DNA from 3 places in the Pseudomonas sp. S1_E05 genome. Region 2 is predicted to be linked to each of the others. Evidence: predicted binding sites of a transcription regulator. Region 2 holds the regulator's gene; each other region holds the start of a gene.
What was found. The regulator FliA, encoded in region 2, starts transcription of late flagellar genes. The targets are predictions, from matches to a motif close to CTAAAGTTTNNNNNNNNNNNGCCGNTAA.
Positions count from the first base shown of each region.

Region 1: the regulator FliA is predicted to act here: its motif matches at 2,544-2,571, upstream of AB4N33_RS04560 (methyl-accepting chemotaxis protein).
Region 3: the regulator FliA is predicted to act here: its motif matches at 3,595-3,622, upstream of AB4N33_RS01410 (methyl-accepting chemotaxis protein).

Region 1 covers NZ_JBFRHM010000001.1:968,432-973,788, reverse strand. The annotation lists gene AB4N33_RS04580 (MmcQ/YjbR family DNA-binding protein) at 1-113, shown strand, start outside; gene AB4N33_RS04575 (hypothetical protein) at 110-994, opposite strand; gene AB4N33_RS04570 (DUF1294 domain-containing protein) at 1,142-1,576, opposite strand; gene AB4N33_RS04565 (undecaprenyl-diphosphate phosphatase) at 1,576-2,403, opposite strand; gene AB4N33_RS04560 (methyl-accepting chemotaxis protein) at 2,693-4,327, shown strand; gene pnuC (nicotinamide riboside transporter PnuC) at 4,448-5,011, shown strand; gene AB4N33_RS04550 (AAA family ATPase) at 5,008-5,357, shown strand, end outside.
Region 2 covers NZ_JBFRHM010000001.1:3,061,570-3,066,926, forward strand. The annotation lists gene AB4N33_RS14150 (chemotaxis protein CheA) at 1-1,226, opposite strand, end outside; gene AB4N33_RS14155 (protein phosphatase CheZ) at 1,264-2,052, opposite strand; gene AB4N33_RS14160 (chemotaxis response regulator CheY) at 2,075-2,446, opposite strand; gene fliA (RNA polymerase sigma factor FliA) at 2,614-3,354, opposite strand; gene fleN (flagellar synthesis regulator FleN) at 3,351-4,181, opposite strand; gene flhF (flagellar biosynthesis protein FlhF) at 4,292-5,357, opposite strand, start outside.
Region 3 covers NZ_JBFRHM010000001.1:350,757-356,113, reverse strand. The annotation lists gene AB4N33_RS01425 (DMT family transporter) at 1-175, opposite strand, end outside; gene AB4N33_RS01420 (DMT family transporter) at 178-666, opposite strand; gene AB4N33_RS01415 (LysR family transcriptional regulator) at 891-1,826, shown strand; gene AB4N33_RS01410 (methyl-accepting chemotaxis protein) at 1,871-3,553, opposite strand; gene AB4N33_RS01405 (Na+/H+ antiporter family protein) at 3,763-5,079, opposite strand; partial or broken gene AB4N33_RS01400 (methyl-accepting chemotaxis protein) at 4,961-5,357, shown strand, end outside.

The sequences.
Region 1 (5,357 bases), 2.1 Mb from region 2:
TGCAGACGCCCTACCCGCTCGGCGCCGGGGAGTTGCAAGCGCTGCTGCAACGCTCCCATCAGCTGGTGGTGAGCAAGCTGCCCAAGCGCACTCAGGTCGGGTTGTTGATTTAGTACCGCCGAAGGTCAATAAACCCCTGCTTGTGCAGTTTAGCCAGTGCAATGAAAATCAACGTGCAATAGTTGTCGGCATTGTTCATGTCACTGGCTTTTAGATTAGCCATTGAATACACATCGAAGTCCTTGGCTTCTTGGTCAGCGGTAAAGTGATAGGCAAGGTCATCAGCCTCCACCCACAGGTGAGACAGTTCATGCAGCACGATATACAAATAAAATTCGTGGGAAAAACCTGAAACTTTAGGTGTATAGGCTGAGTTGGCAATCATGCAGGCTTCATTAATAAGCATGCATAAATCGACACCCATGAACCACAGGAAAGCCAGACCGTATAGATCATCCGAGTTCTTGCCCTCACCATCAGTCAGCGGCACGAACACTCGATTGCAAGTATTAAAGTCCGTATAAATGACCTCGGACACGAGCTCCGGATTTTTGATCAACGAATACATGAGTTCAAGCCTTTCGCGCAGGTAGTCGCGGCTCTCGAACAAGGTGTCAATGGCGGTGATCAACTCTGAATCGGGTAAAGGGCTTACGGTATCGACAGGCTCCAATGCCTGCAGGATCGATTCGATACCGGCAACGACCGCGACATTGACGAATTCGTTGATCATCGAAACCACGTAATCCTCGAGGACAAGACCGGGGGTAATCGCAGATTGGACTTGTTCGAAGTGCTGGACAAACTGCCGCATACGATCTTCAACGACGACCAGATTATCAAGGATGGTTTCGTCGGCGATAAGACTTGGATTCGTACCATCGAGCAGTTTTGATCGCCGCCTGACATACGCGACTTTTTCGGCGGGAGAACTGCCGAGAAATCGGGCCAACTTATACATGGCACATTCGGTAGTCACGGTTTCAAGTCTCATCGCCAACCTCCAGACATTTAAGGTTGGCGAAAACTAGCACGGCGAAAACCGGTGTCATAACACGCAGTTGTAACCCTATTTGCCAGCAATAACCGTTAACAACATGTTTGCAAGCGAGGCTCGAACACTGACTATGCTTGAGCCCGATCAACGCATGAACGGGCCGACCCAATGCGTCTGCAAGAACAACTGATCGATCCAGAACACCTGGTGAAGCAGCACAATCACCCAAAACAGAATTTGAAACGAAACCTTGCGCGTTTTGTGTCGCAATACCTGCTGGGCGAGCAAGGCGCCAGGCCAGCCGCCGGCAAGTTCCACCGCATGCAGTATGTTTTCAGGGGTACGCCTGCCCTCAGTGCGGGCCTTGTGCTTGTCGCGCCAGTAAAGGAAAAACGCAAGCACGCTGACGAGCCCATAGGCCGCCAGCGGTATGAACGAAACGCCTTGCACCCAGAACGAGACAGAGCCAATGAGCGGCAGCGCGCACACCACCGCGAGCACCAGCAGTTTCAGCCGCAGATTTTGCACCGGGCCACCCGACGGGCGTTCGGGCGGACGGCGTGCGCGGCTGCCATTCATTACTTGGCCGCCGTCCAGTCGACCCAGCCAAACTGCCAGGTGGCCAGGATCAACAGGCCAAACGCGATGCGGTACCAGGCAAACACGGCGTAACTGTGGCTGGCAATGAACTTGAGCAGGCCACGCACGGCGATCATCGCGAAGATGAACGCGGTGACGAAGCCCAGGGCGAACACCGGCAGGTCCGCCGGTTCGAACAGATGTCGGTACTTGAACCCCGAATACACCGCCGCCGCCACCATGGTGGGCATGGCCAGGAAAAAGGAGAACTCGGTGGCGGTCTTGCGCGACAGGCCGAACAGCAACCCACCGATGATGGTGGCGCCGGATCGCGAGGTTCCTGGAATCATCGCCAGACACTGGGCGAAGCCGACCTTCAGGGCGTCTTTCCAGGTGATTTCGTCGACCGTTTCAGCGTGCACGGCGTGGTCGCGCTTCTCCGCCCACAACATGATGACCCCGCCCACTACCAATGCCGCCGCGACGGTGATCGGGTTGAACAGGTAATGGTGGATCAGGTCGGAAAAGATCACCCCCAGCACCACGGCCGGCATGAAAGCGACCAGCAGGTTCAGCGTAAAGCGCTGGGCGCCGGGTTGCGTCGGCAGTCCCGTTACCACATCCAGAATCTTGCGGCGAAATTCCCACACCACCGCCAGGATCGCACCCAACTGAATGATGATGTTGAAGGCAATAGCCCGCTCGCCTCCGAAGTTCAAGAGGTCGGCCACGATGATCTGGTGTCCGGTACTGGAAATCGGCAAAAACTCCGTCAGCCCTTCCACAACCCCAAGTATCAATGCCTGCAAGGCGGTCCAAAGATCCATCAATCCCCCAAGAAGCGATGCACGACGGCATGCCCCGATCGTATTTATTGCAAAACGTTGATTATGATCAGCGCGACGCAAGGTCGGCGCGCACAGAATCACGACGGAGTCGTAAAAAATCCGTGAAAAATCAACTTCAATTCAGGTTTTTGCGTTCAGGGCCGAAATCCTATCAGACAAGCCCCAATAACGCTGCCACGTTATTGGACTTGGGTCGGATATGCCCGTTCGACGAAGTGTGATGGGATTCTGCCGAATAAAAAAACAATAACACCGGAGTGACAGTGCTATGAACAGCTTGCGCAGTATGTCGATCAGCCGTCGTTTGTGGCTCATCTTGGTCGTAGCCGTCATGATGCTCTTGACGTTGGGTGTGTTGATGCTCAAGCAGATCCACGACGATCTCTATCACGCCAAGGCACAGAAAACCCAACACGTGGTGCAGACGGCCAGCGGCATTCTGACCTATTACCACGGCCTGGAGACCGCCGGCACCCTGACCCGCGAAGCGGCACAGAAGCAGGCATTGAGCGCCGTGCGCGGCCTGCGTTATGACGAGAATGAATACTTCTGGATCAACGACCTGACGCCGGTGATGATCATGCACCCGGTCAACCAGAAGCTCGACGGCCAGAACCTCTCGGCCATTCGTGATCCGGACGGGTTCGCAGTGTTCAATGAAATGGTAGCCCTGGCCAAGGCCAAGGGCGGTGGTGCGATCGACTATCGCTGGCCAAAACCCGGCGCCAGCGATGCCGTGGAAAAAACCTCCTACGTCAAACTGTTTGAACCCTGGGGTTGGGTGATCGGCTCGGGCGTGTACATCGATGACCTGCAGGCAGAGTTCAAGACCCAGGTGTGGAAAGCCTCCGGTATCGGCCTGGTGATCGCCTTGATCATGGCATTGCTGGTGATCCTGATCGCCCGCAGCATTGTGCGTCCCTTGCAGGAAACCGTGAACGCCATGGCCAATATCGCCAGCGGCGAAAGCGATCTGACCCGTAGCCTCGATACCCATGGCCACGATGAAGTCACGCAACTGGCCCACCATTTCAACGCATTCACCGCCAAACTGCGTGGCGTGATCAGCCAGTTGCAGGTCTCGGCTGGCGCGCTCGGCCAATCGTCCAACGAGCTAGGCAACGATGCCGCCCAGGCGCAGCAGCGCAGCCAGCAACAATCCCAGCAGATGGAGCTGGTGGCCACAGCCATCAACGAAGTGACGTACGGCGTGCAGGATGTCGCCAAGAACGCCGAGCATGCGGCGAGCGAAATGCGCGATGCCGAGTCCCAGGCGCAGCAGGGTCAGGTGAACATCGACAGCAGCCTGGAACAGATCGACAAACTGTCCTCCACCATCGACCAGGCCGTGGAGGTCATCCGTACGCTGGCCACCGAAAGCACCCAGATCGGCAGCGTGCTGGAAGTGATCCGTTCGATTGCCGAACAAACCAACCTGCTGGCACTCAACGCCGCCATCGAGGCCGCGCGAGCCGGTGAGCAGGGACGCGGGTTCGCCGTAGTGGCCGATGAAGTGCGCCTGCTGGCGCAGCGCACGCAAAAATCCACCGCCGAGATCCAGTCGATGATCGAGCGCCTGCAAAGCCATTCCGAGGCGGCGGTCAAAGTCATTGGCGACAGCAGCCGCGCGTCCCAGTTGACCATCGAACAGGCAGGCCTGGCGGGCGCCAGCCTCAACGCCATCGGCCAGGCTTTGCGCAACCTCAACGGCTTGAATACCTCCATTGCCAGCGCCACCCTGCAACAGGCGCACGTGGTCGAGGACATCAACCAGAACGTCACCCAGGCTGCAGGCTTGTCCCACAGCACGGCGCTGGCGGCGGAACAGTCGAGCGTGGCCAGTGTTCGCCTCAAGGACTTGAGCGAACAGTTGAACACCCTGCTCAGACAGTTCCGCGTCTAAACAGTCCCGTCGCAGCGGCCCGCTCCGCGCCGCTGCGACGAGACTGCGCGCTGGCCGGTTCTACTCGGGGGCGCCTGCCGGTACAATCCGCCCCCTCCTCTTTCTCCCCAAGGTTGTTCCATGTCCGGGCTTGAACTGTTCGCCGCCGCCCTCGGCGTGATCGCCGTGTGGCTGACGGTCAGGCAGAACCCGTGGTGCTGGCCCATCGGCCTGGTCATGGTGCTGCTCTACAGCTGGGTCTTCTTCGAGGTGAAGCTGTACTCGGACATGCTGCTTCAAGTGATCTACGCCGGGTTGCAGCTGTATGGCTGGTGGCAATGGACACGGGCGGGCCAGGACCATCGAGGCCGTGATGTCACCCGCCTGGGCACACAAGCCCTGGCCGGGGGCCTGGCGCTCGGCGCTATCGGCAGCCTGCTGTTGGGCGCAGCCATGGCACATTGGACAGACGCCGCCCAGCCATGGCTTGACGCCGCCCTCACCGCCTTCAGCCTGGTGGCACAGGTCTGGATGGCGCAAAAGCGCCTGCAATGCTGGCCCCTGTGGATCGTGCTGGATTGTGTTTTCGTGGGCCTGTTCATCTACAAGGGCATGGTCCTGACTGCTGCGCTATATGGCCTCTTTACCCTCCTGGCCGTTCAAGGCTGGCGCACCTGGCGTAGCGATCCGGTGCTGAATCCATGAAGGTATTAGTGCTCACTGGCCCGGAATCGAGCGGAAAGAGTTGGCTTTCGGGTGAGATTCACGCCAACTTTGGCGGCATATTGGTCGAAGAGTACGTTCGAACCTTTATGGAAAGAAATGCCCGGGAAACCTGCTACGATGACATTGCATCAATAGCACATGGCCAGCTTGCCTGGGAGGACGAAGCACGGGGCCAACGGCCGCCCCTGCTGATTCTCGATACGCACTTGTTGAGCAACATTCTGTGGAGTCGCACCTTGTTTGGCGACTGCCCGGAATGGATCGAGCAAGCCTTGCTGGCGCGGCACTATGACCTGCACTTGCTGCTGAGCCCGGAAAACGTGGA
Region 2 (5,357 bases):
GCCTTGGACATGGCTTCATCGGCGCTGTTGGCGCCCAGGCGCACCAGGCGGTTACGCACCAGCACCAGTTCACCGACCATGTTCATGATTTCGTCGAGGCGTGCGGTGTCGACCCGCACGGTGGTCTCGGCTTCGCTCGCCGGTTTTTCCGCCGGCGGCGCCGCTGCCGCGCGGGCAGGTGCCGGTGCGGCAGCTGGTTTGGCTGCGGCAGCAGGCTTCGGTGTTTCGGCCTTGGGCTCGGACGCCTTGGCAGCCGCCGCCGGAGCCTTGGCCACAGGTGTTGCCACCGAAGCAGCAGACGCACCGCCGTTCACATCGGTGAACTTGCCTTTGCCGTGCAAATCATCGAGCAACGATTCAAATTCGTGATCGGTGATCAGATCGCTGCCGGCAGCGGCAGCGTTTGGCGCAGCCGACGCAGGGACCGATGCGATGGCCGACTCCAATGCGTCGACCGCAAAGTTACCTTTGCCATGCAACTGATCGAGCAGTGCCTCGAACTCGTCGTCGGTGATGTCGGAGCTGTCGCCCGGCTCTTTCGCGCTCGCGCTGGCCGCAGGTGCGGCTGGCGCGGCACCGACCGCATCGGCGGCGAACTGGCCCTTGCCGTGCAACTGGTCGAGCAGCGACTCGAACTCGGCGTCGGTGATCTCATCACTGGCCACCTCGGACGTTTCGACCGCAGCGGCCACCGGCGCCTCGGCTTCGGCCTTGACGGCGTTCAGCGAGTCCAGCAACTGTTCGAATTCGTTGTCGGTGATGTCGCCTGATTCGGCTTGCGCCGCTGCTTGTGGCTCTTCAGCCACGGCTGCAACCGGCGCGGCCTCATCAGCCGATTGCGGCTCGGCCAGACGAGCCAGCGCGGCGAGCAATTCAGGCGTAGCAGCCGTAATCGGGCTACGGTCGCGAACTTCGCTGAACATGCTGTTCACCGAGTCCAGTGCTTCGAGAACCACGTCCATCAATTCCGAGTCGACGCGACGTTCACCCTTGCGCAGGATGTCAAACACGTTCTCGGCGATGTGACAGCACTCCACCAGCTCATTGAGCTGGAGGAAGCCGGCGCCCCCTTTTACAGTGTGAAAACCGCGAAAAATTGCATTGAGCAAGTCCGCATCATCAGGTCGACTTTCCAGCTCGACCAGCTGCTCGGACAGTTGCTCTAGAATCTCGCCGGCCTCAACCAGGAAATCCTGAAGGATCTCTTCATCGGCGCCGAAGCTCATTAATGGTGTGCTCCTAACAGAACAGGTCTAATAAAACCTAAAATCCAAGGCTGGATAGCAAATCGTCCACATCGTCCTGACCGGACACAACGTCTTCTCTTTTATCGGCATGAATCTGCGGACCTTCACCCTGAGAGAGATGTTTTTGTGGATCTTTTTCTGCAAGCATCGCTTCCCGGTCATGTTCGATGCCCGCAAAGCGGTCCACCTGACTGGCCATGAGCACAAGTTTGAGCAGATTGGTTTCAACGTCCGTGACCAATTGCGTCACACGCTTGATCACCTGACCGGTGAGATCCTGGTAATCCTGCGCGAGCAGAATGTCGTTGAGGTTGCTCGATACCGCCCGGTTGTCCTTGCTGCTGCGAGCCAGGAAACCGTCGACACGCCGCGCCAGTTCGCGAAACTCTTCGGCCCCGACTTCGCGGCGCATGAAACGCCCCCAGTCCGTGCTCAATGCCTGGGCTTCATCGCCAAGGCTGTTGACCAGAGGCGTTGAGCTTTCGACCAGATCCATGGTGCGGTTCGCAGCGGCCTCGGTCAGCTTGACAACATACCCCAGGCGCTCGGTGGCATCCGTGATCTGGGACACTTCCTCGGCTTGCGGCATGTGCGGATCAATCTGGAAATTGACGATCGCGCTATGCAATTCGCGGGTGAGCTTGCCCACTTCCTGATACAGGCCGCGGTCACGGGTCTGATTGAGCTCATGGATCAGTTGTACCGCGTCACCGAACTTGCCTTTTTCAAGGCTTTCGACCAATTCGACCGCGTGTTTTTTCAGGGTCGACTCGAACTCGCCCTGTGAAGATTCTTTGTGGTCCATAGCTCCCCCGTGGCGCGGTGACTCAACCGATGCGTTCGAAAATCTTCTCGATTTTTTCTTTCAACGCCTGGGCCGTGAAGGGTTTGACGACATAACCGTTTACACCGGCCTGGGCGGCTTCGATGATCTGCTCGCGCTTGGCTTCTGCAGTGACCATCAATACCGGCAGGTGCTTGAGTTTTTCGTCGGCGCGCACGTGGCGCAGCAGATCGATACCGGTCATGCCAGGCATGTTCCAGTCGGTTACCAGAAAGTCGATGCTTCCGCTGTTGAGAACCGGAATGGCGGTGATGCCATCGTCAGCCTCAACCGTGTTGGTGAACCCAAGGTCACGCAACAGGTTCTTGATGATCCGCCGCATCGTTGAAAAGTCATCAACGATGAGGATTTTCATGTTCTTGTCCAATTCGACCTCCAAGCAGTCTTAAACGCGCCCAGCACCTGGACGCGCCATTTCAATCAATTCGGCAGAGCACTCAATGACTGTCTGGAGCACAACAGATCGAGACCGGCGCGGTTCAACCCCGCACCAGCCACGTTCGCAGTGTCCCCACACTGCCTTCAGCGCGCTCGCCACTCCCCCAAACGCCCCCGCAAACGGGCCGCGCACTGGCTGTGTAACTGGCTGACCCGAGATTCGCTGACCCCCAGGACCTCACCGATTTCCTTGAGATTCAATTCTTCGTCGTAGTACAGCGCCAACACCAGTCGCTCGCGCTCCGGCAAATTGGCAATCGCGTCCGCCAGCGCCGCCTGGAAGCGTTCGTCTTCCAGATCGCGTGACGGCTCGAGATGAGCACTCGCGCCATCCTCATGCAGCCCTTCGTGTTCGCCGTCCTGCAAAAGATCGTCGAAACTGAATAACCGGCTGCCCAGGGTGTCGTTCAAAATCCCGTAATAATCATCGAGACTCAATTGGAGTTCGGCCGCAACTTCGTGATCTTTAGCGTCACGGCCGGTTTTAGCTTCAATCGAGCGAATTGCGTCGCTGACCATGCGGGTATTGCGGTGAACCGAGCGTGGCGCCCAATCCCCCTTGCGCACTTCATCAAGCATGGCGCCACGGATTCGAATGCCCGCGTACGTCTCGAAACTGGCGCCTTTGCTGGCGTCGTATTTGGTGGACACTTCCAGCAGGCCGATCATCCCGGCCTGGATCAGGTCTTCGACCTGAACACTGGCCGGCAGGCGCGCCAACAAGTGATACGCAATGCGTTTGACCAGTGGCGCGTAACGCTCGATCAGCTCGTACTGCGCGTCACGCGCCGATTTCTTGTAGAGGTTGTAACCGCTGGCGGTCATAGCACGGGTCCTGCCGTTTGTTGCACGAGGCGCTCGACGAAAAACTCCAGGTGCCCGCGCGGGTTGGCGGGCAGTGGCCAGGTATCGACCTTCTGTGCAATGGCCTTGAAAGCCAGCGAGCACTTGGAACGCGGGAAAGCTTCATAAACAGCGCGCTGCTTCTGGACGGCCTTGCGTACGCTTTCGTCGTAGGGCACCGCGCCGACGTATTGTAGGGCGACGTCAAGGAAACGATCCGTGACCTTTGTCAACTTGGCGAACAGGTTGCGCCCTTCCTGAGGGCTCTGGGCCATGTTGGCCAGGACGCGGAAACGGTTCATGCCGTAATCACGGTTGAGCAGCTTGATCAGAGCGTAAGCGTCGGTGATGGACGTTGGCTCGTCGCAGACCACCAGGAGGACTTCCTGGGCGGCGCGGACAAAACTGACTACCGAGTCACCAATACCCGCAGCGGTATCGATCACCAGCACATCGAGGTTGTCGCCGATATCGCTGAACGCCTGAATCAGGCCGGCATGCTGGGCCGGACTCAGGTGCACCATGCTCTGTGTGCCGGAGGCGGCGGGAACGATGCGGATGCCGCCGGGGCCTTGCAACAATACGTCACGCAGCTCGCAGCGGCCCTCGATCACGTCGGCCAGGGTGCGTTTGGGTGTCAGGCCCAGCAGAACGTCGACGTTCGCCAGCCCCAGATCGGCGTCCAGCAGCATGACCCGCCGGCCTAGCTCCGCTAGAGCCAGGGACAAGTTCACTGACACGTTAGTCTTGCCGACGCCACCCTTGCCGCCGGTCACCGCGATCACCTGTACGGGATGCATGCTGCCCATGTTATTTCTTTACCTTGTCTTGCATAGACGGAGGCCACATGACTGGCTGCGCGTTCGCAACTGGAACAATGCCTGGCAGACCATCGATGTAGGTACAAAAACTGTTCACCTCAGCCAACCTGCTTGGTCGGACTGTGGTAGATGTCAGCGAACATGTCAGCCATGGCTTCTTCGCTGGGTTCTTCCTGCATTTGCACGCTGACGGCGCGACTGACCAACTGATGACGGCGCGGCAAATGCAAGTCATCCGGAATACGTGGTCCATCGGTGAGGTAAGCCACCGGCAATTCATGACTGATTGCCAGGCTCAACACTTCGCCCAAACTAGCCGTTTCATCCAGTTTAGTCAGGATGCAGCCTGCCAGCCCGCAGCGCTTGTAACTATGATAAGCGGCCGTTAGAACCTGCTTCTGGCTGGTGGTTGCGAGCACCAGGTAATTTTTTGCCCGGATGCCACGACCGGCCAGGCTTTCAAGCTGCATGCGCAGCGCTGGATCGCTGGCCTGGAGGCCGGCGGTATCGATCAACACCACGCGCTTGCGCAGCAACGGATCCAGTGCCTGAACCAGGGACTGGCCCGGATCGACGTGGGTGACCGAGACGTTGAGAATGCGCCCCAGGGTCTTGAGTTGCTCCTGGGCACCGATGCGGTAGCTGTCCATGCTCACCAGGGCAATGCTCTGCGCGCCGTACTTGAGCACGTAGCGGGCCGCCAGTTTGGCCAGGGTGGTGGTCTTGCCCATGCCGGCCGGACCGACCATGGCAATCACGCCTCCTTCTTCCAGTGGCTCGACTTCCGGCGTGCTGATCATCCGCGCCAGGTGCGCCAGCAACATGCGCCAGGCCTGCCGAGGTTCCTCAACGCCAGAGATCATTTCCAGCAGGTCGCGCGACAACGGGCCGGACAAACCAATACGCTGCAGACGACGCCACAGGTTGGCCTGGGCCGGCGCATTACCCTGCAGTTGGCTCCACGCCAGCGAGCCCAGTTGTACTTCCATCAGTTCGCGCAGGCTGTTGAGCTCGAAACGCATCGAATCGAGCATCCGTGGATCGACGCCGGCCGGTGCAGCGGGCGCAGGCGCAGCTGCGGCACGGCGTGGCTCGCTGTACGTCGGCTCGATCAGCGGCTCGGCAGCGGTCAACGGCAAGCCGGCGAACAACTGGCGATTGGTC
Region 3 (5,357 bases), 2.7 Mb from region 2:
GGGCAGGTTCGAAAAACAGGATCAACAACCCTGTAACCACCGCGCCGACCACGAAGGTCAGCAGGCTGCTGCGCAATACGCCGACCGTCTCGCCCAGGCGCCCATTGATGGCTGCCTGCACGCTCAACACCGCACCGGCGGCCACCACCACTCCCAACAGCACAATCAGATTCATCTTCAACCCCGAGCAATCAGAACAAGTGCAGCGACAATCAACAGCAAGGCCAGCCAGCGCTCGCCATTGACCTTCTTGCGGGTGGTGCCGAACCAGCCGAAATGGTCGATCAGCACGCTTTTGCCGACCTGCCCGGAGAGGATCGCGATCATGGTCATGGCGATGCCGATATGCGGCGTGGCCAGGGTGAGAACCACCACATACATCGGCCCGAGAAAGCCACCGATCAATTGCCAGCGTGGCAGTTCGCTGAGCGCCGGGCCTCGTTGTGGACCACTGAACAGCAAAAGCAGAAACAGAACCGCCGAGCCGACGCCAAAGATGCTCAAGGTCGCCCACAGATGCCCCACCTGCCCGCCCAACGGCCCGAGCAACCCGGCTTCAACGGACAGGCCCATGCCGGCGAGGATGACCAGGGGGAGCAGTAACAGGCGCAAGCCGGGTTGGGGTGCCGGCGTGGCGACTTCGCCGGTTTGTTCGATGGATTGCATTTACAAGGTACCTTCACAAATAAGCGGCAGATCCCCTGTAGGAGCGAGCTTGCTCGCGATGGCACAGTGTCAGTCGACATTATTGTCAACTGATACACCGCCATCGCGAGCAAGCTCGCTCCTACAGGTCATCATTGTGTAGTGAATTATCCAGTGGCCAAGCTGTGCAATAAACGGGATCATCCTGACAACACTTTTGCGCATTACGCACAGCAAGGTCCACTATGCACGGCCTCAATGAACTCGGCTTCAAGGCACTCCGGCTATTTGTCGCGGTGCTGGACCATGGCAGTTTTTCCGAAGTCGCCCGTCGAGAGGGCTTGGCTCCGTCGTCGATTTCCCGGCAGATCCAGTTGATGGAACAGGCCCTGAACCAGCAATTGCTCTACCGTCACACCCGCGCGGTCACCCCTACCGAAGCCGGGCGCCTGCTCGGGCACCACGCGCGGCTGGTGCTGGTGCAATTGGAGGAAGCCGAGCAAGCGTTGCACGAACAGCGCAGCGAGCCCACTGGGCTGGTCCGTATCAACGCTCCGGTGGTGTTCGGACAACGGCACCTGACACCCTGGCTCAGGCAGTTGTGCGAGCGGTATCCGAAGCTGCAACTGGACATCCAGCAGACCGACAGCTACGTCGACCCGTTGCAGGAAGGCGCCGATCTGTTGTTTCGCATTGGCCCGTTGCACGACTCGAGCATGCAGGCGCGCATTATCGCGCCCCACCGCTTCCAGGTTGCCGCCAGCCCCGCCTACCTCGCACGCCACGGCACGCCGCAGCGCCCTGCCGACCTGGCGGCGCACCAATGCCTGGCCTACAAGGGCGTGGCTGGCCAGCAGCGCTGGTTTTTCCGCCAGGGCCACGAGGATTGGACGCCGTATTCGGTGAGAGGGCCAATCACCGGCAACCACGCTGACACGCTCACCCAGGCCGCCATACAAGGCCTGGGACTGGTGATGTTTCCGTCATGGCTGATTGGCGAAGCGGTGCGAGACGGCACGTTGGTGCCGGTCCTTGCGGACTATCAGGTATCCAACAGCCTCCAACCGCAGCAGATCGCGGTGCTTTGGCCGGGAAGCCGACGGCTGTCGGTGAAGGTGCGCACGGTCATCGACTTTTTCGTCGAGTGTTTTGGCGAGGTGCCGTATTGGGACAGGGTTTAGCTGACACCCACAGTGTGGGTGTCTCTACCCAGTGATTGCAGCCATCAAATCCTGAACTGCCCCACCAACCCGCCCAACCGCTGCCCCAGGTCCGCCAGGCTGCGGGAGGTTTGGGCGCCGAGCTGGGTTTCGTCCGCCACGTTATCCACGGCTTCGGCGATCTGATGCACGCTGCGGTTGATCTCTTCGGCCACCGCTGTCTGCTCTTCGGCGGCGCTCGCGATCTGCGCGTTCATCGAGTTGATGGTGGCGATCAATTGCGCCATGGTGTCCAGCGACGCCCCCGCCTCGTTGGCTTGCGCGGAGGTGCCGTCGCCGGCCTCGCTGGAGCGACGCATCGCTTCCACCGCTGACTGGGTGCCGGCCTGCAAGCGGTCGATCATGCCCTGGATTTCCTGGGTGCTGATCTGCGTACGACTGGCCAGCGCACGCACTTCATCGGCTACCACCGCAAAACCACGCCCTGCCTCACCAGCCCGGGCCGCTTCGATGGCGGCGTTGAGCGCCAGCAAATTGGTCTGCTCGGCAATCGAACGAATCACCCCCAGCACGCTGACAATCGACGCCACGTCTTTCTGCAAACTGTCGAGGGACACGCCGCTGCTGCGGATATCGTCGACCAGCGCGTGGATTTTTTCGATGCTGCCGGCCACCACCCGCTTGGCGGTCTGGCCTTCTTCGTCGGTCTGCTGGGCAGCCACGGCGGCGTTCTGCGCACTCTTGGCCACTTCCTGGGCGGCGGCAGACATTTCATTGATGGCGGTGGCGACCTGATCGGTCTCGTGACGCTGACGCTCCATCGCCTGATCCGAGCGATGGGCCTGGTCCGATACCTGGTGCACCAGCCCGGTCAATTGCGAGGTCATTTCGGTGATCTGGCGCACCAGGCCGTGGATCTTGTCGACAAACCGGTTGAACGAACCGGCCAGTTCACCCAGCTCATCCTGGCTGGAAATGGTGAGACGGCGGGTCAGGTCGCCCTCGCCCGCCGCGATGTCATCGAGGTTGGCTTTCATCAGGTGCAGCGGACGCAGGATGGTGTTGGCCAGCACCATGCCGGCAGCGGCGATCACCAGCAGCACGACGGCGGCGATACCGGCGATGCTCAGCAATACGCCTTCCATGCGCTCCTTGACCTTGGCTTCGACAACGGCCACCTGCGCCTCGATGCCATCGAGGTTGACCGAGGTGCCGACCGCCATGTCCCACTTGGCCAGGTATTCGGTGTAGCCGAGTTTCGGCACCAGCACTTGGGTGTTGCTGGGCAAAGGCGAGCTGTATTGCAGGTAGTGGGTGCCGTCCTTGGCGACTTGAACCAGGTCGCGGTTGACGTAGACGCCGTTCGGGTCGCGGTTGTCCTTGAAGCTCTTGCCCACGCCGTCGGGGCTGTTGGCCTTGAACAGGCGTACGGTGTTGGAGTCGTAGCCGAAGAAGTAGCCTTCCTTGTCGTAGCTGATGTTCGACAGCAACTTGATCACTTGCGCGCGCGCCGCGTCATCGCCAGGTGCGGCGGCGTCGTAAAGCGGCTTGATCGCGGTCATCGCCACGGCCACGTAGCTTTTGAGCGTGTCCTTGGCGTTAGTGAGCAGGCGCTCGCGGGTCTCTTCGACTTCCTTGCGCGCCTGTTCCTGCAGCACGAAAAACGTGGTCAGACTGATCACCAGCGCGAAGATCAGCACCGGGAGAACGGCGAGGGACAGGACTTTGGCCTTCAGGCTCATGCGCATGACGGTTCACTCTTTTGATTTTACTAACGTGGTCAAAGGCTATAACGGCACGTAAAAGCAAAAGTTGAGACAGGTCACTACAGTGAAACGTATGAAGGCCCTGTGGGAGCGGGCTTGCTCGCGATGGCGGAGTGTCAGTCGACACTTTCATCGACTGATGCATTGCAATCGCGAGCAAGCTCGCTCCTACAGAGGGGGCATGGCAAAATCTAAAGCACCATCGCCGCCACCCAGCCGAACGCCAGCAGTGGCAGGTTGTAGTGCAGGAAGGTGGGCACCACGGTGTCCCAGATGTGGTGGTGCTGGCCGTCGATGTTCAGGCCGGACGTCGGGCCCAGTGTCGAGTCCGAGGCCGGTGAACCGGCGTCACCCAGGGCACCTGCGGTGCCGACGATGCAGACGATGGCGATCGGGCTGAAGCCCAATTGCACGCACAGCGGCACGAAGATCGCCGCGAGGATCGGCACCGTGGAAAACGACGAGCCGATGCCCATGGTCACCAGCAGGCCCACCAGCAACATCAACAGCGCGCCGATGCCCTGGCTGTGACCGATCCACGCCGCCGACGCCTCGACCAGCGTCTGCACCTGACCGGTGGCCTTCATCACTTCGGCAAACCCCGAGGCGGCGATCATGATGAAACCGATCATCGCCATCATCTTCATGCCTTCGGTGAAGAGGTCGTCGGTGTCGCGCCACTTGACGATGCCCGACACCGAGAAGATCAAAAAGCCCACCAGTGCGCCGATGATCATCGAATCCAGCAGCAACTGAATGATGAACGCCGCTGCAATGGCCACGCCGGCCACCATCAGGCTCAGCGGGTTGTACTGCACCGCCACCTGCTCGACTTGTTCGATCTTCGCCAGGTCGTAGACACGTTTCTTGCGATAGCTGATGAACGCCACGGCCAGCCCCACCAACATGCCCAGCGCCGGAATGCCCATGGCATGGGTCACGTTGATGCCGCTGATGTCGACGCCGCTGCGCGCCACGTTGGCCAGCAGGATCTCATTGAGGAAGATGTTGCCGAAACCCACGGGCAGGAACATGTAGGGCGTGATCAGGCCAAACGTCATGACGCAGGCGATCAGACGACGATCAAGCTGCAGCTTGGTCAGCACATACAACAGGGGTGGCACCAGCAACGGAATAAAGGCGATATGTATCGGCAGAATATTCTGTGAAGCGATGGCCACGACCCACAGCAAACCAATCAACAACCACTTGACCTGTCGACCACCCGTAGCGTGCTGCCGGTCGACCATGGCCAGCGCCTTGTCCGCCAGTGCATGGGCCAGGCCGGACTTGGCAATCGCCACCGCGAACGCGCCGAGCAACGCGTAGGACAATGCCACGGTGGCTCCGCCGCCCAGTCCGTTGTTGAACGCCTTCAGCGTGGCGTCGATGCCCAGGCCACCGCTCAGGCCACCCACCAACGCACCGACAATCAGCGCGATCACAACGTGCACGCGGGACAGGCTGAGTATCAGCATGACGCCGACCGCGGCAATTACAGCATTAATCATCATTACCTCAGGGCAAGCGAAAACGGTCCGGCCGGCAGTCTGCACAGGCCGCCAGCGGATTCGGGAATGGGTTTTATTAGAGGGCGGGCACTGTGCCGCAGCACCGCCACCTTGTCAAAGTGAACGCGACCACCTGAGCAGCAGCCCCCCGGGAAATTTGTTTCGCGGTATTGACGTTCGACATAAAGAAAGCGCATTCGCCGCCGTTAACCTGCAAAGACGCAGATTTTTATCGAACAAGGACATCTCCATGCTGCTCCGACACCTTTCCATTC